One region of the Bacillus sp. mrc49 genome, then DNA from elsewhere that is predicted to be linked to it. Evidence: predicted binding sites of a transcription regulator. Region 1 holds the regulator's gene; each other region holds the start of a gene.
The links. Region 1 encodes CtsR, which represses protease genes until heat stress. Its sites were predicted from a motif close to ATGGTCAATAAAGGTCAAACA; they were not measured.

Region 1 (5,983 bases):
CCGCATGGAAGGGCCATCGCTCAACGGATAAAAGCTACCCCGGGGATAACAGGCTTATCTCCCCCAAGAGTCCACATCGACGGGGAGGTTTGGCACCTCGATGTCGGCTCATCGCATCCTGGGGCTGTAGTCGGTCCCAAGGGTTGGGCTGTTCGCCCATTAAAGCGGTACGCGAGCTGGGTTCAGAACGTCGTGAGACAGTTCGGTCCCTATCCGTCGCGGGCGCAGGAAATTTGAGAGGAGCTGTCCTTAGTACGAGAGGACCGGGATGGACGCACCGCTGGTGTACCAGTTGTCTTGCCAAAGGCATAGCTGGGTAGCTACGTGCGGACGGGATAAGTGCTGAAAGCATCTAAGCATGAAGCCCCCCTCAAGATGAGATTTCCCATGGCGCAAGCTAGTAAGATCCCTGAAAGATGATCAGGTTGATAGGTCAGAGGTGGAAGCGTGGCGACATGTGGAGCTGACTGATACTAATAGATCGAGGACTTAACCAACGCTTTAAAAAAATGAAATACCTTCTTATTATCTAGTTTTGAAGGAACAACGTTCCTCATATGTTTGGTGGCGATAGCGAAGAGGTCACACCCGTTCCCATTCCGAACACGGCAGTTAAGCTCTTCAGCGCCGATGGTAGTTGGGGGTTTCCCCCTGTGAGAGTAGGACGCCGCCAAGCCATTATAAAAAAGATCAGCCATCGCGGCTGGTCTTTTTTCGTTTTGATTTGAATATTTTGGGTAGATATTTCCCATTTCTAGCAGATGGAACGATAAACAGATGGAAATTTGAGGTTTTGGATTTGAAGGATTAGGGTAAGGATGTAGGATATTTAATTTTTCGTGTCCAACGGAGTATGCAATTACATATAATTTGGAGAAAATGGATATTAGAGAAAGAAAGTGCGTTTAAGTTGCAAAATGCATTTTTCGTTGTATAATAATAGTCAAATATAGTCAAAGTCAGATTGGAGGAGGCTGAGTGAGAAACATATCTGATGTTATCGAAACTTATTTAAAGCAAGTACTGGAAATAAGTCAAAAAGATATCTTGGAAATTAAAAGAAGTGAAATAGCAGATAAATTTCAGTGTGTTCCTTCTCAAATCAATTACGTGATCAATACCAGGTTTACGATCGAAAGAGGCTATGTTGTAGAGAGTAAGCGTGGAGGCGGCGGTTATATACGGATCATGAAAGTGGAGTCACAAGATTACGTGCAGCTTATCAACCAATTATTATCACTTATAGGTCCCAGGGTCACTCAATCCATGGCCGAAGGAGTAATAGCCCGGCTGATGAATGAGGAAGTCATTAATGAAAGGGAAGCAAAGATCATGATGAGCGTGATTGATAGATCGGTGATTTATATCGACCTTCCTGACCGTGATGAACTTCGGGCAAGAATTATAACTGCGATGCTTACGACTTTAAAATATAAATGAAAATGGCAGAGGTGATGAAGGATGATTTGCCAAGAATGCCATCAAAGACCTGCTACCCTACACTTCACCAAAATCATCAATGGAAAAAAGACTGAAATCATGATTTGCGAGAAATGTGCTCAGGAAAAAGGTGAGATGGTCGTGGATGCAGGAGGCCATGGTTTTTCAATAAATAATTTATTAGCAGGATTGTTGAATATCGAGTCGAATATTCAACAGACAAAGGCAAATGCATTTTCTAAAACGGAAGAGAGGCGTTGCCCGCATTGTCATCGATCCTATAAGGAATTTGTCCATATCGGAAAGTTCGGCTGTGCTGAATGTTACCAAACATTCAATGAACAGTTAAACCCCATTTTAAAGAGGGTGCACAGCGGCAATACAGCCCACATAGGAAAAATCCCAAAACGGGTTGGTGGCACCATATATCTGCGAAAGCAAATTCTCGATCTGAAAGACGTATTAAAGGATCACATCGACCAAGAAGAGTTCGAAAAGGCGGCAGAGGTCAGGGATAAAATTCGCTCCCTTGAAAAAAGGTATGAAGCACAAGAGGGAGGCGAGGAAATATGAGCTTGGAAAAGTTTGTAGAAAACGCCTTGAGCTCCTGGATGAGTGCAGAAGGACCGGAAATCGATATTGTATTGAGTTCAAGGATTCGATTGGCCCGAAATTTCAAAGACTTTACCTTCCCAACCTCCTTTTCTAACGAAGAAGCTAAAAAAATCATTGAATTGGTTAAAAAAAGAATCGAAGAGGAAGTCACTCCAGAGATTGGCAAGTTGGAGCTTCTGGAAATTGACCAGCTGCAGCCACTGGAAAAGCGTGTACTGGTCGAAAAACATTTAATCAGTCCCAATTTAGTTGAAGTATCTGCCAAAAGTGCTTGTCTTCTTTCGGAAAATGAAGAAATAAGCATCATGATAAACGAAGAGGATCATCTTCGCATCCAGTGCTTAAAGTCGGGCTTGCAGCTGAAGGAAACATTAAAGATTGCAAATCTTCTTGACGATTGGATTGAAGAATCCATAGACTATGCATATGATGAAGAAAGGGGATACCTAACGAGTTGCCCAACCAATGTGGGTACAGGGTTAAGGGCTTCGGTCATGATGCATCTGCCGGGCCTTGTGCTAACGCAGCAGATGAATCATATCATTCCGGCGATCAACCAACTGGGATTGGTGGTCCGGGGGATATATGGGGAGGGCAGCCAGGCATTAGGGAATATCTTTCAAATCTCCAATCAAATTACCCTTGGGAAATCCGAAAGGGATATCGTTGAAGATCTAACCAGTGTCGTCCAACAAATCATTGCCCAGGAACGGTCTGCAAGGGATGCATTAGCGAGGACGTCTCACATACAATTAGAAGATCGGGTCTTTCGCTCCTATGGGATATTATCCAATGCTCGCATCATTGAAACGAAGGAAGCTGCTACCTGTATCTCGGATGTTAGGCTAGGTATAGATTTAGGGTATATAAAAAATATTTCCAAAAGCATATTAAATGAATTGATGATTTTGACACAGCCAGGATTTTTACAAAAGTACGCGGGTGGATCTTTAAAATCCCACGAAAGGGATATCCGTAGGGCAGCACTCATTCGAGAACGCTTGAATTTCACGGAAACTTCCTCCTCTTGAGGTCCTTGACCATAGAGTGAGTACCTATATTCCTGTAATGGATGCGGGGAAGAAGCAGCCCCTGCCATTACTTAGAGGATTGTCAGCAATTTAATTAAAAACGAAAAATTCTTAAGGAGGAATTCCCTATGATGTTTGGTCGTTTTACTGAAAGAGCCCAGAAAGTATTAGCATTGGCGCAAGAAGAAGCAATCCGCTTAGGACATAATAATATAGGCACGGAACATATTTTACTTGGCTTGGTCCGAGAAGGCGATGGCATTGCCGCCAAAGCGTTATATGCGCTCGGTCTGGGGCCGGAAAAAATTCAAAAAGAAGTGGAAAATTTGATAGGCCGCGGACAGGATGCGGCGCAAACGATCCATTACACTCCAAGAGCCAAGAAGGTCATTGAGCTTTCCATGGATGAAGCTAGAAAGTTAGGTCATTCATACGTGGGGACAGAGCATGTACTCCTTGGTCTGATCAGAGAAGGCGAAGGCGTGGCAGCCCGAGTATTGAATAATCTCGGAGTGAGCCTGAACAAAGCCCGTCAACAAGTTCTCCAGCTTTTGGGCAGCAACGAATCCGGCGGTCATCAAGGTTCAGCGGCTTCCAATGCAAGCACGCCGACACTGGATGGCCTCGCTCGCGACTTAACGGCGATTGCAAGGGAAGGAAGCCTGGATCCCGTGATCGGCCGAAGCAAGGAAATTCAGCGTGTCATAGAAGTATTGAGCCGTCGTACAAAAAACAACCCTGTCTTGATCGGTGAACCAGGGGTGGGTAAAACGGCCATCGCCGAAGGTCTTGCCCAACAGATCATCAATAACGAAGTACCGGAAATCCTGCGTGATAAACGCGTTATGACACTCGATATGGGTACCGTTGTCGCTGGTACGAAATACCGCGGTGAATTCGAAGATAGATTGAAGAAAGTAATGGATGAAATCCGCCAGGCTGGCAATATCATTTTATTCATCGATGAATTGCATACACTGATTGGTGCCGGCGGGGCAGAAGGTGCCATCGATGCTTCCAATATCCTTAAACCATCCTTGGCCCGCGGTGAATTGCAATGTATCGGGGCGACAACTTTGGATGAATACCGTAAGTATATCGAAAAGGACGCTGCGCTTGAACGCCGTTTCCAGCCGATCCAAGTTGATGAACCGACGATGGAAGAATCGATTCAGATCCTCAAGGGGCTGCGTGACCGTTATGAAGCCCATCACCGCGTATCGATTACTGATGAAGCGATCGATGCGGCAGTCAAGTTATCAGACCGTTATATCTCGGATCGTTTTTTACCGGATAAAGCGATTGATTTGATTGATGAAGCCGGATCTAAGGTTCGGCTGCGCTCATACACAACGCCGCCAAACCTAAAGGAACTTGAAGTGAAGCTGGATGATGTCCGGAAAGAAAAGGATGCTTCCGTTCAGAGCCAGGAATTCGAAAAAGCCGCTTCGCTTCGAGATACGGAACAACGATTAAGAGAACAATTGGAAGAAACGAAAAAGACTTGGAAAGAAAAACAAGGGCAAGAGAACAGTGAAGTGACCGTGGATGATATTGCCCACGTCGTATCCAGCTGGACCGGTGTTCCTGTTACGAGACTGGCCCAAACGGAGTCCGATAAACTGCTTAACATGGAATCGATCCTCCACGATCGCGTGATTGGTCAAGAAGAGGCCGTCATTGCCGTTTCTAAAGCAGTACGTCGTGCAAGAGCAGGCTTGAAGGATCCTAAACGCCCAATTGGTTCATTCATCTTCCTTGGGCCTACAGGGGTCGGTAAAACCGAACTTGCCCGAGCTTTAGCTGAATCCATCTTTGGGGATGAAGATGCCATGATCCGCATTGATATGTCCGAATATATGGAGAAACATTCGACTTCGCGCCTGGTTGGATCGCCTCCAGGATATGTTGGATACGAAGAGGGCGGACAATTAACCGAAAAAGTGCGAAGGAAACCATACTCCGTGGTTCTGCTTGATGAAATAGAAAAGGCACATCCCGATGTCTTCAATATCCTTCTGCAAGTACTGGAGGACGGAAGGCTGACAGATTCGAAGGGACGCACTGTCGATTTCAGGAATACGATTCTGATCATGACATCGAATGTAGGAGCGTCTGCACTAAAAACCGATAAGTATGTCGGGTTCAACATCCAGGATACTGGCCAGGACTACAAAAATATGAAGGGCAAAGTGATAGAGGAGCTTAAACGAGCATTCCGTCCTGAATTCCTGAATCGTATCGATGAAACCATCGTTTTCCACTCACTGGAGAAGGATCATTTAAAACAAATCGTGACCTTAATGTCCAATCAACTGACGAACCGCTTGAAAGAGCAGGAAATTTTCTTGGAGCTGACGGATGCGGCAAGGGAAAAAATCGCGACGGAAGGCTTCGATCCAGAATATGGGGCACGGCCAATCCGCAGGGCGCTTCAAAAGCATGTAGAGGATTACCTTTCCGAAGAGCTGCTTAAAGGGAACGTGAAAAAAGGGCAGACGGTCGTGATGGACGTTGTGAATAATGAATTTGCAATCAGGCAAGGTGAGCCTGTCAACGTAAGTGAATAACCATATTCCTAACTTCGAGGTACACGCAGATATTTTTGCCGTGTACCTCTGTTTTTTATCAATAGGTAGAAATGAGCATAAAAGAACAGGGCACAAAGGGTGTTTTTTTAAAAAACTTAACCTTAAGAAGGATTAAATAAAACAAAGATATAATATCCTTACTATAGGCATTTTTCAAAAAGGAAGAGGAGTTATTATGGCAGTGAAGAAGAAAACCAAATTCATGTGTCAGTCTTGCGGATATGAATCCGCGAAATGGATGGGGAAATGCCCAGGCTGCGGTGAGTGGAACAAGATGGTCGAGGAAACTGAAATCGTGAAACCGGC
Region 2 (5,983 bases), on a different contig from region 1:
GATATCCTCATCGGATGCAGGAGCAGAGATGATTACTTTTTTCGCGCCAGCTTCTAAATGTTTAGCTGCATCTGAACGTTTCGTGAAACGTCCTGTAGATTCAACAACCACTTCAACACCTAGTTCTCCCCAGCCTAATTGTGCAGGGTCACGTTCAGCCAATACTTTTACTTTATGGCCGTCAACTACCAAGAAATCACCATCAACCGCTACTTTTTCATTAAGAGAACCATGAATTGTATCATATTGAAGAAGGTGCGCTAGCATATTAGCATCCGTTAGGTCGTTAATAGCAACAATTTCCACCTCAGGGTTATTCAATGCTGCACGAAATACATTACGTCCAATACGTCCAAAACCATTAATACCAACTTTTACTGCCATGAAAAATTCCTCCTTTAAAGTTCGCAAATATATTAAGGGGTGTAATTCCCCTGAATTAACTCCAGTGCTGCCGCTTCATCCGTAATCAATACGGTTGACGAAGGAGCGCCTTTCATATAAGAACGGATAGCCTTGGCCTTAGTTTTCCCACCTGCGACAGTTATCACTCGCTTTTCAGGGCTGAGATCATCTAACTGGATGCCGACAGTCAAAACCTTATGGACAACTTTTCCGTTTTCATCGTAGTAATAACCGAATGCTTCTCCTACAGCTTTACCATCTAACAGCTTCTTTAACATTTCCGGCGGAGAATTCCTTCTCTCTGCCATCGCCATGGCATCACCAATTCCATGAATGATCATATCGGCAGATTTGATTTGTGAAATGACTTCTTTGATTGCAGGCTCCTTCTGAAAGGAAGCGTAAACTTCATCGCTCAATTGATCGGGTACATATAACACTCTGTATGAGGCGTGCGCCTTCTGTGCCATTTTTTCGACGATCGTATTGGCCTGGTTCTGCACCGCTTCACCAATTCCACCGCGGGCTGGAACGAATATCAATTTCTTCGATGCTTCATCAGGCGACAGCGAATTGGCCACTTCGGCCATTGTCGATCCACCAGTTACCGCAATGATATTCTTTGATTTCCACTCGAGTTTCATACGGTTTGCACAAGCTTTGCCCAATTCTTTTTTTACCCATGGGGTTTCATCGCAATTTCCCGATACAATGATGACTTCATCCACTTGCAACAATTCCTGCAATTGCCGTTCCATTATGTCTATACCCATAACTTCACGCATTATTCCTTCTAACTTATCCAGGATTTCCATCCCTTCATCAGTCAGTGTCATACCAGAACTGAAAATATTAACCAGGTTCTGACTTTTCAGAAAATCGACCTCGCCTCTAAGCGTCCGTTCCGTCAAATTAAGACTCACGGCCAGGCTTCGCCTTCCCACCGGCTGCATCATTTTGATATAACGCAGGATATCATATCTTTTTTGCATAACCATAAGGAAATCAGGTAATAATTTTCTTTGTACCTCGAGTAATGTACGCATAGATAAAACTCCTAAAAAGTCTGATTGGACACTATATGTCCCGCGTAGTCATTTTATGTCCCACCTGAAATAAAAAAAATATTCCTGCTACATATTTTATTCTAGCAGGAACGGATTGTTTCTTCAAATGATTTGAAAAATTATTTTTGCAAAAGCCCATTTAGAGCTGATTTATCAGCTTTTCCATACTGAACGATTTCTTCTTTCCATTCAATCACAGGGATCATCAAAGCAAATTTCTCAAGCAGCACATCATCGGAATGAATATCGATTTCCTTATAACCTATGCCTGATTCCCGTTTCACCTCTTCAAGTATCACCTTGGCCTCATCACATAATGGACATCTTGCCCTGCTATATAAAATAAACTGATTATCTTCCAATAATACCCAACTCTTTTCAGTCATATCTTTTTCGTTTAGATGAAGATGGTATTCCTAGCTGCTCCCGGTATTTGGCAACCGTTCGACGCGCAAGGATGATCCCATGCTCCTCTTTCAGCCGTTCAGCCAAATCCTGATCCGATAGCGGCTTTTGTTTATTTTCGCCATCGATCGCGGCCTTGAGTCCCTTTTTAGCTTGCATGCCGGACATATCCTCTTCAAGGCCTACTGATTGTAAAGATGTTGTGAAGAAGATCCGCATCTCGATCGTACCGAAAGGGGTCTGCACATATTTACCTTTAACGGCGCGGCTTACCGTCGATTCATGTATTCCAAGTTCATCGGCCACTTCCTTCATCGTCATCGGCTTCAAGTAATTCAGCCCGTGATGAAAGCACGCTGGCTGTTTATCGACGATGCACTGGATAACCTTCAATATCGTTTCTTTTCTCTGTTGAATCCCTCTTGAAATCCATTGGTATTCCTGCCACTTATCCTGAATGAACCGTTGCACGCCTTTATCTCCATGGCTCTTCATCCGGTTTAAGTACCCTTTATCGACATTAAGGTTCGGTGTGTTGCCATCGTAATTCCCGACAAGAAGCATCCCTTCACGGACCTCGACAACGACATCAGGCACTATATATGATGGTTTTTCCTGGAAGAACAATGATGCTGGCCGCGGGTTCAGTGTTTGCACATAATCGAAAACCTCTTGTATTTCCTTCATTGTAGCGCCGATTTTCTTACTTAGATCTTTCCAACGCTTTTCGGCAAAGTCGAGAAAATGATTTTCTATGATGCTTTCCGCCAGCGGGTTGACCCCCTCCGCTATCACTTGGAGCAAGAGGCACTCTTGCAGATTTCTCGCTGCAAGTCCATGCGGCTCGAGCTGCTGTAGAATGGAGAGGCCCTCCTCCAAAACGGCTGGAGAGATGCCTGCAATGCAAATATCGTCCAGATTTATCCGCAAGTAACCGTTTTCATCAAGATTATGAATTAAGAGCAGCATCGCCTTATACTGCTCACCTGTTAGCTGCTTGTGATTGATCTGGGACATGACGTGCTGTTCAAGCGAGACGGTGTCTTCACTGATTTGTTCGATCCAATAGTTGGCATCATACGTATTTTTAAGTGTCCGTTTACCTTTTTTCCGGTCAAAGGTCGGCTGAAATAACGCAGATGTTGGCTGATCTAGGGACAATAATGGATTTTCGGCCATTTTATTTTCCAAGAAAGCGGAAAGCTCCTGGGTGGAGTATTGCAGCAAGGTAATAGCCTGCATGAGCTCCTGGGTCATTGCCATCTTTAAAGTTTGCTGTTGAAATAATCCTGCTTTCATATTCATACTCATCGATTCATCCCTCCCCACTCCATTTTACATTATCAGGAGAAAATTCTACACAAAAACCCATGAAAACGCTTACGTTTTTTTCTGAATAGTTTATTTGTTTTCCATACTATATGTCAGGAATGCCATTTTCACAACTACTTTTATTGAAAAATCCCCATTTTTCATGACTGAAGCCCTCATTTTCGAGGGATGTCCCCATCTAACAGATTTCGATGGAAATCGCGAAATTCCAACAAAAATCATCTTTCATAAAAAAATCCCCCACTTAAATAATTTAAGCGGGAGATTTGGCAGTGCCCTCGGCAGGAATCGAACCTGCATTTCAAGCTTCGGAGGCTTGCGTTCTATCCGTTGCACTACGAGGGCGAATTGAAACAATCAATGTTCATATCTATTAGACAGACTTCATTATATGATAGAATGCCGTCCTTTGCAAGGGTTATCAGGTTTAAAAGTTTGTCTTTTGGGTATTATGGATAATGTGGAAATTCATCCCTGACCGGCATAATTACAAATGAATTCAAAGAGGAAGGAGACTTGACCAGAAAATTGTCGAACAAATTATCACTAATAGGATTTGTTTTGTTTGACCTAAATTGACCAAAAAGTGTATCATACATACATAAAGAATTTAAAATGATTCTCTTAATCGAAGGAGGAAATGAACATGAATTTAATTCCTACAGTTATCGAACAAACAAGTCGTGGGGAGCGTGCCTACGATATTTACTCCCGTTTATTAAAAGACAGGATCATTATGCTGGGAAGCGGAATCGACGATAATGTTTCCAATTCCATTGTTGCTCAATTACTATTTTTAGAAGCGGAAAACCCTGAAAAAGATATCACATTATACATCAACAGCCCGGGCGGAAGCATCACTTCCGGTATGGCCATTTACGATACGATGCAATATATCAAGCCTGATGTATCCACTGTATGCATTGGTATGGCCGCTTCCATGGGAGCCTTCCTATTGGCTGCTGGCGAAAAGGGCAAGCGCTATGCGTTGCCTAACAGTGAAGTCATGATTCACCAACCACTTGGAGGGGCGCAAGGACAAGCTACCGAAATCGAAATCGCTGCCCGCCGTATCCTTCACTTGAAAGATAAATTGAATCAAATACTGGCAGAACGCACTGGCCAGCCTCTTGAAGTCCTTCAAAGAGATACGGAACGTGATAATTTCATGACTTCCGAAAGAGCTCTTGAATACGGCTTGATCGACAAAGTCATCACTCGCAGCATCCTTGAGGATAAAAAAGATAAATAATGCAGCACAGCAAAAGGCCGCGAGAGCTTCGCGGCCTTTTTGCATGCCATGAAAAAAAGGATGCACTTTTAGCATCCTTTTTCTTTAACCCTCTTGCTGAACGAATTCTTCCAATGCTTCCAGCGCTTCCTTCTCATCGCGCCCCTCAACGATCAGCTTCACGGATACGCCTGAACTGATGGCGAGGCTCATTAATCCCATGATGCTTTTTGCATTCACTTTCTTTCCTTCTTTTTCAAGAAATACATCCGAATGAAAGCGGTTAGCTTCTTGTACAAACAGGGCCGCCGGCCGGGCTTGTAAACCTGTTTTCAGTTTTACTTTAACTTGTTTCTCCACCATCATGATCTCCCCTGTAAGCTTTATTTTTTCGCAGCAATAGCCTCTCCCCCACGGAGCCTGTCAGCTATTTCGTCAATCTTCCGTAGCCGGTGATTAATTCCGGATTTACTGATGCTTCCCCCTGATACCATTTCGCCGAGTTCCTTTAAGGTTATATCCTGGAAGGCTATTCTCAGTTCGGCAATTTCACGAAGTTTATCCGGCAAAATGTTCAATCCGACCGTGTCCTCGATGTAATGGATATTCTCCACCTGCCGCAATGAGGCACCGATCGTTTTGTTCAAGTTAGCCGTTTCACAATTCACAAGCCGATTCACAGAATTGCGCATATCACGGACAATCCGGACATCCTCGAACCTCAATAATGCGGAATGGGCCCCAACGATACTTAAAAACTCGGCAATCTTCTCGGCTTCCTTCAAGTAAATGATGTATCCTTTTTTGCGCTCAAGCGTTTTGGCCTTCAGGTCAAACTTATTCATCAACTCACAAAGCGCATCATTATGCTCTTTATAAAGCGAGAAAATTTCCAGGTGATACGAGGACGTTTCCGGATTATTCACTGAACCTCCCGCAAGAAATGCCCCTCTTAAATAGGAGCGCTTACAGCATTTCTTTCCAACGATAGTGTCGGATATCGCATGAAGTATTTCAAAGCCGTCACCTAAAATTTCCAAATCGGTTAAAACCCGCTGTCCCCCAGATGACATCCTGACAATATAGACGTTATTCTTTTTAAGCTTCATCTTTTTACGGACCAAAAGCTCGACTTGGACCTCATAACTTTTCTTCAGCAGCGTATAAATCCGTCTGGCAATCGCTGCATTTTCAGTTTGAATATCCACAACAAGTTTCCGATTAGAAAATGAAAGGGATCCGTTCATCCGGATCAGCGCACACAATTCCGCTTTTCCGCAACAGTCCTTTCCCTCTAATGTAGTAAGCTCTTTTTTCGTTTCTGAAGCAAAAGACATCCATTCCACCCCCAATCGAACGCAGGTAATCTATTTTTATCCAGTAAAAAAACGCCCCTGCCTATATCTACGGAATTATATGGCTTTTCGTTTCATTTATTAGCATATTGTAAAGCAAATCGGCCACTTTTTCTGTATCATGCCGGATGACATTCCCTTCATAGCTGAAAATGCGCTCCTGGATGATCTCAAGGCCCATCCTTTTT
Region 3 (5,983 bases), on a different contig from region 1:
TGGACATTCTTATTAGTGCATATGACTGTATATGTTGTTTCTTCCATGATGGGAGTTTCATACGATGCTGCACAGGGAACGATTCTAGGAATAGCAGCTTCTATCCTGATCTTGATCATCCCTGCTATTTTGCCTGCTGGGCCAACAGAAGAAGACTCCCATCAGCATTAAGAAGCAAAAGAGGACATCCTATTAGGATGTCCTTTTTGTTATACCGCCCTTTTCTTTCGATTAAACTGAATTTCATATATTTAAAGGAGAACCAATTCATCATCATTAAGATCGATCGTTATCCCTTCTTTTAGACCGTCCGTCCCGGCTATGATTTGACGGGCGATTTTTGTTTCCAGATGCTTTTGGATGAATCGTTTCAAAGGCCTTGCACCATATACCGGATCATATCCTTGTTCGGCAATGAATTCCTTTGCGGCTTCAGTGACATTCAATCGAATATTCTGCTCGGTTAATCTCACTTGCAATTGCTGAACCATTTTTTCTACGATTTCAACGATTTCCTGTTTTGTAAGAGGTTTGAATAATACGATGTCGTCTACGCGATTCAAAAATTCCGGGCGGAAATGCCCTCTTAATTCTTTGAACACTTGATCTTTAATTTCCTCTTCGATGCCGCCATCATTCCTGCTGGACTGCAACAAGAAATGGGAACCTATATTTGAGGTCATGATGATCACCGTATTTTTACAGTTGATGGTTCTACCTTGGGAATCGGTAATCCTTCCATCATCGAGCAGTTGCAGCAAAATATTGAATACCTCAGGATGTGCCTTTTCGATTTCGTCCAATAATACGACTGAATATGGATTTCTCCTGATAGCCTCTGTTAGCTGGCCGCCTTCCTCAAAACCGACATATCCAGGAGGGGCTCCAACAAGACGGGAAGCGGAATGTTTCTCCATATATTCGGACATATCGATTCTAATCATATGTTCTTCACTATCGAATAACGTTTCTGCCAGTGCTTTTACCAATTCGGTTTTTCCCACACCGGTCGGTCCGAGGAAAATGAACGAGCCGATGGGCCTGTTTGGATCCTTGATTCCTGCCCTTGCCCTTAGAACTGCGTCAGAAACTAGTTCAACCGCTTCCCCTTGACCAATTACACGTTCATGGAGGATATCCGATAGACGAAGCAGTTTCTCCCTTTCGCTTTCCACCAGCTTGCTGACAGGAATGCCCGTCCACCTTGCCACGATCGAAGCAATTTCTTCTTCCGTTACTTCTTGACGAAGTAATCGTGACTCCTGTTTTTCTTGTTCCAATTCATCCTCCATCGCTTCCAATTCTTTTTGAAGCTCGGGAATCCTCCCGTGCCGGAGCTCCGCTGCCCGATTAAGGTCATAATCATTCTCAGCCTGCTCCAATTCATGACGCAGCTTCTCCAGCTCTTCACGTTGGTCCTGAACCTTTTGAAGTGCTGACTTCTCCATTTGCCATTTGGATTTCATTCCATTCGCCTGATCTTGAAGTTCCGAAAGTTCTTTTTGCAGCACTTCCAGCCTTGCGATACTTTGGGGATCTTCTTCATTCTTCAAGGCCGCTTCTTCAATCTCTAGCTGCATGATCTTTCTCGTGATTTCATCCAGCTCCGATGGCATTGAATCGATTTCCATCCGGATCATGGCACAAGCTTCATCAACAAGATCGATTGCTTTATCCGGCAAGAACCGCTCCGTTATATATCGGTTGGAGAGAACGGAGGCTGCCACGATCGCCCGGTCATGAATCCTGACCCCATGGTGAATTTCAAACCGTTCCTTCAGCCCCCGCAAGATGGAAATGGTATCTTCCACATCGGGCTCTGTCACGAGTACCTGCTGGAAACGACGCTCCAGAGCTGGGTCCTTTTCGATATATTTTCGATATTCATCCAAGGTAGTTGCCCCGATGCAATGAAGCTCGCCACGCGCAAGCATAGGCTTCAGCATATTACCGGCATCCAATGCCCCATCCGTTCTGCCTGCGCCGACGATGGTATGCAATTCATCTATGAATAACAAAATTTTACCATCACTTTTTTTAATTTCATTCAATACGGCTTTTAGACGTTCCTCAAATTCGCCACGGAATTTTGCGCCTGCGACAAGCGCGCTCATGTCCAGTGAAAAAACGGTCTTGTCCTTCAATCCTTCCGGGACGTCCTTCCTGACGATCCTTTGGGCCAGCCCCTCGACAATCGCGGTTTTTCCAACCCCAGGCTCACCTATCAATACGGGGTTGTTTTTTGTTTTACGTGAAAGGATTCGAATGACGTTTCGAATTTCCGTATCACGTCCTATGACAGGATCGACCTTCCCCGTTTTAACTTCAGCAACGAGGTCTCTGCCGTATTTTTTCAATACTTCATATGTGCTTTCAGGATTTTGACTAGTCACTCGCTGATTCCCCCTTATATCCTGTATGATCATTTTCGCTTTATCGTAATCCATTCCAAATGATGAAAAAAGCTTGATAACATTCGCTTTACTGCCTTTCAATACTGCAAGCAGGATATGTTCGACTGATAAATATTCATCCTCCCACACCAGCATTTCCTTTTCGGCGGCTGTCACGATCTGCTGAAGTGAAGGTGACATGTAAATCTGGGAATCACCCCCGCTTACTTCCGGCAAACGATCGAGCTCCTTATTCAGCTCCATTTCGAATTGATCAAGCGATTTATCGGATTCCGATAAAATCCTGACCAATATACTATCATCCTGCCCCAGGAGATTCTTCAATAAATGAAGCTCCGTCAACTCCGGATTCCCTCTTTCGCTGGCTAGCTCTTGTCCCCCGATGAATGCTTGCTGGGTTCTTTCGGTCATTCTATTCATATCCATCCTAAAAACCTCCCATCTATTACATGAACGATTTAAGTTTGACCAATTTTGACCTTTATACTTTTATTATACTTCTAATTTTCCCCATGTAAAGGAAAGTTAACATGAATCCACAATGTAAGTTAAGAAAAAGGAAAAAACCTTTCTTCATGACGAAGAAAGGTCAGACTATAGACAAACTCGATGAAAATCGAATTTGTCATTGGTTATGAGTTGTACAATGTGGCCGTTGCATTCCTCTTTAAGCACACGCTTTCAACGGGCGTTCCGGGAGCCTCTTCGGCATTCAGCCTGCGGGGTCTCCCGTGATGCGCATTTCCCGCAGGAGTCCCGTACCGTCCGTTCCAATCAACTTTGTTTTACCTTCTAGATAGAACATGTTTGCCTATGAGGTGATGAGGATGCAGCGAGACCCATGGAAACGTTACATTCCCTCACGGAAATTGCATGAGGTGACATCAGAATTTCCTAACCAATCCTATATCCCCTCACCAACACGCCTCACGCGGTTTTCAAGGTAGCCGATTTTATCGATTTCGATCTTGACCACATCACCATCTTTCAAAAACACTTGCGGGCTGCGCGCAAATCCCACTCCACCAGGCGTTCCAGTGAGCACGATGTCTCCTGGTTCGAGGGTCATTAAATTCGATAAAAATTCAATTAAATATTTCACATCAAATACGAAGTTGGATGTATTCGTTTTTTGCCGTTCTTCTCCATTCACCGTTAATCGAACATGTAAACCGGATGGTTCGGGCAGCTCGTCGGAAGTCACCAACCAAGGTCCCATCGGAGCACTTCCATCTACCGTTTTGCCTTGAAGCCACTCAATTGTACGCCGTTGGATGTCGCGATACGTAACATCATTGGCAATCGTGTAACCTGCTACATAATCAAGAGCATCTTCTTGTGACACTTGGCGTGTCCTTTGTCCGATGACAAATGCGAATTCAGCTTCATAATCAAGCTGTTCAGAGATCGGGAAGAAGGGGATGTCATCCTGGGGTCCGATCACTGCATTCGTGTACTTGGCGAATACAACGGGAAAAAGTGGCAATTCACGCCCCATTTCTGCAATATGCTCACGATAGTTTTGGCCAACACAGATGATTTTTCCTGGATTTTGGACGGGTGCCTCAAGTTTTATATCCTCCATTGCATGTATCAATTTATGTCGAAATGATTCACGATTATCGATAGCATAGTCAGCCGCCTTCTTGGCAATGGCCATGCTTTCCTTGCCCCCCTGTAAAAAATCGACCATCGATGCGGGGACATACGCGTTTGCAATTTGTTCACTGCGCAGCTTCCCTTCACTTTCAAGAAATGCTTGATAAGCATAATTCAAGTCCACTATTTCATCATTGGGGTAAAGCGCTCCAATCCGTTTAAACCCTTCATTACTGAAAGTCACTAATTTCATATCCCATTCTCCTTTACTAATCACTTTTATTGGTGGTTGCTCATGGACGCAGCCAAGCCCACTTCATTTGTTTATGTATAAATGATTCAATATTCGGAAATTCGCTTATTTTCTATATCATTATAAAACTCCCATAATCCACATGGCAAATGGATGATATGCAAGACTATCAATCTTTTTATTCGGGAATAAAAACAAGGCAGGGAAATTGCTGAGTCAAATCATATTAAGAAGATAAGGAAAAGGAGTATTCCCTCCTTTTCCCTGCTTTAAGTTTTTTCAAGGCTTCCGCTGATAAGTCCATATCCGGTTATGATTGGATGTTTCAGGAAAGGAATCTCCTGCATCGAGTTTTACCATTTTCGGATTAACAACCGTACTGCCCGTTTCACCGATCTCTACGTAGGTCCCATTATTAGGTGCCTTCTGACCTGGCTTGAATTGACGATTTTGCCCCATAGATTTCACCCCTTTACATGCTTTCCTTGTTATTATTGCCAGGATTTTTCCTTTCATGTCTGAAAAATTAAGGACAAAAAGGAAATCCGCAGATAAAAAAGGCGTCCGCTCAGTGAGCGGACACCTCATAGGTTAAGACATTAAATCCACTAAAACCGCTTTCTGCGCATGAAGACGATTACCAGCTTGATGGAAAACGACGGAATTAGGTCCATCGATGACTTCACCGGTTACTTCCTCTCCCCTATGTGCAGGAAGGCAATGCATGAATAAATAGTCGTCTTTAGCCAGTTTGACTAGTTCGTTGTTGATTTGATGATCCTTAAACGCTTCCAAGCGGATTCCATTCTCGATTTCCTGCCCCATGGACGTCCAGACATCGGAATAAACGATGTCCGCATTTTGTATCGCTTCCTGGGCTGATGTCGTCACAACAATATTGCTTCCCGTCTTTTCTGCCACTTTTTGCGCATAGCTGACGACTTTTTCATCAGGCTTGTAGGCCTCGGGGCATCCAATGGAAAAGTCCACACCCATTTTTGCACAGCCGACCATCAAGGAATTCGCGACATTATTGCCATCTCCGATATAACTCATCTTCAAACCTTTTAGCTTCCCTTTAATCTCGATGATGGTCAAAAAGTCAGCCAGCACCTGACACGGATGTGCAAGATCTGTTAGTCCATTGATGACTGGAATGGACGCATTTCCCGCCAATTCCAGGATTTTTTCATGTTCGAACGTACGGATCATGATGCCATCAATATACTCCGAAAGAACTTTAGCCGTATCGGAAATGGTTTCACCGCGACCTATTTGCAGATCATTTCCACTTAAGAACAAGGCGTGTCCGCCAAGCTGCATCATGCCCACTTCAAAAGATACACGGGTTCTGGTCGATGATTTTTCAAAAATCATCCCAAGTGTCTTTCCTTTTAAAGGTGTATATTCCTCGCCAACCTGTAATTTACCCTTAATCTCCTGAGCCAGCTTTAACAGTTCTGCTATCTCTGTAGGTTCAGACTCTTTCATCGTCAAAAAATCTTTTCCATTTAAAATCTTGGCGCGTTCCGGTACTATAATCGGGCTCATGCGTGTGACACTCCTTTCGAATAGGTTACAAGCCAATCCTGAAGCGAGGTTACTTCTAGGTCAGCATTACCTGCAGATTGCAGATATGCCTTGAAGGTCTCTTCTTCCGTAAACGCAAGCAACCGGTATTTTGCGGCCATAAGTCTTAGCTTCTTATCTTCTGCCG
Region 4 (5,983 bases), on a different contig from region 1:
ATTGTTTTCTTCGGTATCATTGCCTTTCAGTTCGAGGCAGCGATTGGGGTTGACGGGATTTTCACTACATGTTTATTCGGATATATCAGTCATTTAATAGCCGATATGAAATTCCTACCTTTCAATAAACGGGGCGTAAAGTTATTTTTGCCATTCTACTCTAAGGAGTTTTGACAGTGGTTGAATCAACCACTGTTTTTTTTGCTTCAATGGCTTAATGGTAGAAGAGAATCAGTATGAACGTAGGTAAAATCCGACTTTTTTATCGCTTATTTTTGGTCATTCTACCTATTTCTACTAAATGTAACACAATTGTAAAGATCCTGTGATGCGAATGATATGCATTTTCTAGTATATTAGGTTTAGCAAATCACATCAGGGGGTAAATTAATTTGTTCAAGAAAATTGTCGTCGGATTGTCATTAGCTATCATGCTTGGGTCAGCAACCTTTACAGGGAGCCAAGCCGAAGCTGCTTCATATCATACAAAAGCAATTAAAGTGGCCAAAAGTGAATTGGGCACAAAATATAAAATGGGCGGCATTTCATCATCAGGTTTTGATTGTTCCGGTCTAGTGAAATATTCCTACCAAAAGGCTGGCAAGAATCTACCGAGGACGGCTGCTGACATATATAAAAAAGGCAAGTCAGTTAAAACGCTGCAAAAAGGGGACTTAATGTTCTTCGCACCAAATAAAGCGAAAAAGCCTACACACGTAGCTATATACATAGGTGACAATCAATTCATACACTCCGCATCCTCTAAGGGAGTGTCATATGCCCAAACCAATAATCCATATTGGAAGCCGAAATACATCGGGGCAAAACGCTTATAATTCGAAGCAAATACGAAAAGCATGAGACTTGATGAAGTCTCTTTTTTTTGTTCACATTCTCCAATCTGTTGGTTGGTTTATTATCTTGAAACATGCCCCACTAGGTAATGCTCGTAAAAAAAAATTCCGACGATGCTGGAACCGATCGAAAGAGAGCTTCATCCTAATCGCGTACGGAATGAATGGGCTTAAGTTAAAGCTGATTTTTCCATTCCCATCATTTGTTGATGATGTACTTCAAACCTTTTGTAAAATTACAAAGACAGGCCCGATCTTAAAGCGTAGATTCTTCATGGTTCATTTACTCTTCTTAAAACAAAGAAGTATGACTTGCCAGGAAAAAAATTCTTGATGTCCATGACACCAATCAATGTATCTTCGTCAACTTTCCTAAACAGATCAATGATGCTTTTTTGATCATAAACCATTGCCGCGCTTACTTTTCCCCTATATTGGATCTGTCTCAGCCTTGCCCAGCTTTTTTTTGTTTTTATCAAGGGGCGAAAAATTCTCAAGGCGATTGTAATGAATGTGTCAGGGAGTTTTCCATAGTTTATGCTAAGCGGCATTAGACCAGGATTCCCAGCGAACAATTCTCCATTTCCCTTTTGGAATACAAGTGGCTGGACATGCTCTTCATTAATGAATCTCTTGCCATACCAATTCGATGCAGGTAACAAGCCTTCCATTGGATGCCCAGTTCTAAGTTCTTCTCCTTTCCATAGTCCTCTCATCTCTTCGAAGCCGACCGTCCCCAGCCGGTCAAAGAATTCAAAAGCTTCAGTTTGTGAACTTCCTCTTCGCAGTAGCTCGTTTAGAATGTCCTTATCATGCAATAAGTTTCCCTCCTGATTATCTTCGCTTTTCAAAGAAGTGTGATTTCCTGTTCTGATGCTCATTCCCGCAGCACTTTCAGTAATGGATAGCTTTCACCTAAACTTGACTAATTAAAACCTCAAACTGACGGCCTCTCCAATTAAGGAACTGCTTCACTCGGTACAGTTAGCATTCGCCTGTGGGTTATAAGTCGCACTGCACTGGGTAATAAATAAAAATGGCTTCGATACTCCTACGAAAAGAGGCCGAATCATTTGACTCTCGATCGATCATTTAATATGCTTAGCAAACCATTTCGGGATCTCCAACATTATCCCCATTATGGAATGAGGAAGATTTCTGATGTGGTTATACATATTCGAAGACAAAATGATTGAAAGTCAAAGAAGGTCAATGTATAATAAACTCATAAGGTCAAAGAAGGTCAAAGTTTCCTAATCACGATATTTTAAGGAGGAGTACTACATGTTTTGTGAAAAATGCCATGTAAACCAAGCTAATATTCAAGTCCATCTAAATATGAATGGTCAGGAGCATGATGTGAAACTGTGCTCCACTTGTTATAAAGAAGAACGAAATAAGCTGGGAGCAGCAATGGGGGGAATCGATACTGGGAAAGCCCAGTTCAATGGATTCCAGCATCCATTCAATCCATTTAATCATAACGAAGCACCTCAACCAGAGCCTGTTAGCCAAAGTGAAGGAGGAGGGTTGCTTGAGGAATATGGAAGCAACTTGACCGATGCCGCAAAAGCAGGGCTGATTGATCCGGTAATCGGCAGGAATGAAGAAATAAAACGAGTGATAGAAGTTCTGAATAGGCGAAATAAAAATAATCCAGTTCTAATAGGTGAACCGGGGGTAGGTAAAACAGCCATTGCGGAAGGTCTGGCCCTTGCCATTGCCGAAGGCTCTGTACCTGCTAAATTGCGCAATAAGCTGGTCTATATGCTTGATGTTGCTTCCCTTGTCAGCAATACCGGAATCCGGGGCCAATTCGAAGAACGGATGAAGCAACTGATAAGTGAATTACAGACAAGAAAAAACATCATTTTATTCATTGATGAGATTCACCAAATTGTCGGGGCCGGTTCAGCTGAAGGATCAATGGATGCCGGGAATATCTTAAAACCTGCACTCGCCAGGGGTGAACTTCAACTTGTCGGCGCGACTACTTTGTCTGAATATCGAAAAATCGAAAAAGACGGTGCACTTGAACGACGTTTTCAACCGGTTCAGGTTGATGAGCCGACAACGGATGAAGCGCTAGTGATTTTAAAAGGATTAAAAGAAAGCTATGAAGCATATCATGGGGTTACCTATAGTGAGGAATCACTGAAAGCGGCAGTGGAGCTGTCGAATCGATACATTCAAGATCGTTTTCTGCCAGATAAGGCAATTGACTTGATGGATGAAGCCGGCTCCAAGTTGAACCTGACGATTGAAGATGGACAGGAAGAGGATTTGAAAGAGCGTCTTGCCCAAATCTATAAAGAAAAAGAACATGCCCTAAAAGAAGAAGCGTATGAAAAAGCGGCAACACTGCGCGATGAAGAAGAAAAGCTTGAAACGTTATTGCAGTCAGGAAGCAACTCTGTAAAACCAATCGTTACCATTGAAAACATCCAGAGCATCATCGAACAAAAAACCGGTATACCGGTAGGCAAGTTACAGGAAGACGAGCAAGAGAAAATGCTGCACCTTCAAGCTAACCTCATGAATAAAGTCATCGGACAGGAAGAAGCAGTCAGGAAGGTTGCAAAAGCCGTCCGTAGAAGCCGCGCAGGGCTGAAATCGAAAAATCGTCCTACAGGTTCATTCCTTTTCGTTGGACCAACGGGAGTCGGTAAAACGGAATTGGCAAAAACCCTTGCTGACGAATTGTTTGGGGACAAGGAATCGATGATTCGCCTTGATATGAGTGAGTTCATGGAAAAACATAGTATTTCCAAGTTAATTGGCTCACCTCCTGGATATGTTGGTCATGAAGAAGCGGGACAATTAACTGAAAAGGTTCGCCGTAAACCATACAGCATCATCTTATTGGATGAGATTGAAAAGGCGCATCCAGATGTTATGCACATGTTCCTGCAAATTTTGGAAGACGGCCGGTTAACGGACAGCCAAGGCCGCACTGTTACTTTCAAAGACACGGTCATCATCATGACAAGCAACGCCGGTGTAGGCGAAAAACAAAAAGTCATGGGGTTCGGCACAAGTACTGCAGTGGACGAAGCTTCCATCCTCCAGTCATTGGGCAATTTCTTCAAACCGGAATTCTTGAATAGATTCGATAGCATCATCGAATTTTCCGCATTGAAGAAGGAAGACCTTCTCCAAATCGTCGATATCATGCTGAAAGAACTTGGCGAGACATTGGCTGCACAAGAAATATCCATAACCGTAACGGATGAAGCCAAACAAAAACTGATTGAATTGGGATATCATCCGACATTCGGTGCCAGACCGCTTCGCAGGGTCCTACAGGAAGAGCTTGAGGACGGAATCACTGATTTCATTTTTGAGCAGCCTGATGTTAAGAAGTTCACTGCAATCGTAGAAAACGACCGTGTGAACATAATTAAAACACGATAAAGAGTACTAGAAATGCCTCCTAGACCGTAATACTGTTATGGAGGCATTTTTTTTAGCATTATTTTATGATTGGATAGAAAACATTGATATGATAAAGTTACAAATCCAAATTCAGAATATTCTCTTTGATTGCCAGTTTACTGTATCAAGTCATGGGAACCCAAACTGTTAAGCAAATTATCCAATTTTGGGCCATAAGTATAGACAATACATGGATTCCTGTTCTGAAAAGGGAATTTCAATGGGGGAATGACTTATTAAAGATTCACTTTATTTTGAAGAAGAAAATATCGATAATCGAAAAGAGACGGATGAAGATACAGAAAATCCATCAATTTCACTTCCTGTTGCGAATATTCATCCACTGAATCCAGAAGAAGTGGACCGCCTCTATTTCTTTGAAGGCAAAGACCTGGGGAATACCTACCATAAAGATAAAACGTGTTTCAGATTATGGGCACCAGCAGCATCTGAAGCAAAACTGGTCACGTATGAACAATGGGATGATTCAGCGGGACTTGAAATCGAGATGGCTCGTTCTGAAAAGGGGACATGGATTGCAGAATTATGCGGCGATCACGATGGCTTGATTTATACATATAAAGTCAAGATTGGAGAGGTATGGGATGAAGCCGTCGATCCTTATGTACGCGCAGTCACGGTCAATGGTGATAAAGGGGTCGTGGTGGACTTGGCTGACACAAATCCAAAAAAATGGACACGTGACAAACCTCCGCTTGATAAACCGGAGGACATCATCATCTATGAATTACATACAAGAGATTTATCGATCCATCCGGAGAGCGGAATCACACAGAAGGGTAAATTCCTGGGGGTGATTGAAGAGGGGACGAAAGGTCCTAAGGGAGTGAAAACAGGGCTGGACCATATAAAGGATCTAGGGGTGACCCATGTGCAATTTATTCCGATCTTCGATTTTGCCACCGTCAATGAAACGAAATTAAAGGAACCACAATACAATTGGGGCTATGATCCGAAAAATTATAACGCACCAGAAGGATCTTATTCGACTGACCCTTACCAATCAAAAGTGAGGATCAGGGAGTTGAAGGAAATGATCCAGGCCCTTCATGACCATGGTTTGCGTGTCATCATGGATGTGGTCTATAATCACGTTTATTCAGTGGCCGATTCGAACTTCAATAAGCTGGTACCCACCTATTTTTTCCGCTATAACGACGACGGTACTTTATCGAATGGCACCGGGGTAGGCAATGATACCGCATCCGAACGTAAAATGATGCGTAAATTCATCGTTGAATCCGTCGCCTATTGGGCAAAGGAATTTAACCTTGATGGCTTCCGTTTCGATTTAATGGGGATTCATGATGTGGCAACGATGAATGAGGTGAAAAAAACGCTTACAGAGATCGATTCGACGATCATTGTGCTGGGCGAAGGATGGGATATGAATACTCCATTGCCCAAAGAAAAGAAGGCGAATCAAAAAAATGCTTATAAAATGCCTGGAATCGCTCATTTTAATGATGCAATCAGGGACGGATTAAAAGGTTTTGTAATGGATAAGCATGATAAGGGATTCATCAATGGGAAACCAGGGATGGAAGATATCATAAGAAAAAGCATAGCTGCCGGTTTGCACTACGATGACCAAATTGCAACCTATCAAACACCAGACCAAGTCATCAATTATGTGGAAGCACATGATAACTTCACCCTATGGGATAAGCTTG

Region 2: clpP (ATP-dependent Clp endopeptidase proteolytic subunit ClpP) is a predicted target of CtsR. The motif match lies at 3,772-3,792, and genes of this name have one in related genera.
Region 3: clpB (ATP-dependent chaperone ClpB) is a predicted target of CtsR. The motif match lies at 2,876-2,896, and genes of this name have one in related genera.
Region 4: CVN76_RS03005 (ATP-dependent Clp protease ATP-binding subunit) is a predicted target of CtsR. The motif match lies at 2,084-2,104, and genes of this name have one in related genera.

The regions. Positions count from the first base shown of each region.
Region 1 covers NZ_PHNG01000477.1:2,509-8,491, reverse strand. Annotated here, with positions in the region: partial or broken rRNA gene CVN76_RS04150 (23S ribosomal RNA) at 1-497, shown strand; rRNA gene rrf (5S ribosomal RNA) at 561-676, shown strand; gene CVN76_RS04140 (CtsR family transcriptional regulator) at 979-1,440, shown strand; gene CVN76_RS04135 (UvrB/UvrC motif-containing protein) at 1,462-2,013, shown strand; gene CVN76_RS04130 (protein arginine kinase) at 2,010-3,086, shown strand; gene clpC (ATP-dependent protease ATP-binding subunit ClpC) at 3,215-5,656, shown strand; gene radA (DNA repair protein RadA) at 5,853-5,983, shown strand, end outside.
Region 2 covers NZ_PHNG01000807.1:10,047-16,029, forward strand. Annotated here, with positions in the region: gene gap (type I glyceraldehyde-3-phosphate dehydrogenase) at 1-384, opposite strand, end outside; gene CVN76_RS30210 (sugar-binding transcriptional regulator) at 417-1,451, opposite strand; gene CVN76_RS30215 (glutaredoxin family protein) at 1,592-1,834, opposite strand; gene rpoN (RNA polymerase factor sigma-54) at 1,851-3,188, opposite strand; tRNA gene CVN76_RS30225 (tRNA-Arg) at 3,483-3,554, opposite strand; gene clpP (ATP-dependent Clp endopeptidase proteolytic subunit ClpP) at 3,856-4,461, shown strand; gene CVN76_RS30235 (HPr family phosphocarrier protein) at 4,546-4,803, opposite strand; gene whiA (DNA-binding protein WhiA) at 4,824-5,777, opposite strand; gene CVN76_RS30245 (gluconeogenesis factor YvcK family protein) at 5,845-5,983, opposite strand, start outside.
Region 3 covers NZ_PHNG01000800.1:214,809-220,791, reverse strand. Annotated here, with positions in the region: gene CVN76_RS27385 (YjzD family protein) at 1-171, shown strand, start outside; gene clpB (ATP-dependent chaperone ClpB) at 252-2,840, opposite strand; gene CVN76_RS27375 (fumarylacetoacetate hydrolase family protein) at 3,319-4,266, opposite strand; gene CVN76_RS27370 (YjzC family protein) at 4,546-4,725, opposite strand; gene argF (ornithine carbamoyltransferase) at 4,858-5,817, opposite strand; gene CVN76_RS27360 (carbamoyl phosphate synthase large subunit) at 5,814-5,983, opposite strand, start outside.
Region 4 covers NZ_PHNG01000451.1:55,920-61,902, forward strand. Annotated here, with positions in the region: gene CVN76_RS02990 (metal-dependent hydrolase) at 1-174, shown strand, start outside; gene CVN76_RS02995 (C40 family peptidase) at 393-836, shown strand; gene CVN76_RS03000 (DUF4334 domain-containing protein) at 1,127-1,672, opposite strand; gene CVN76_RS03005 (ATP-dependent Clp protease ATP-binding subunit) at 2,139-4,268, shown strand; partial or broken gene pulA (type I pullulanase) at 4,529-5,983, shown strand, end outside.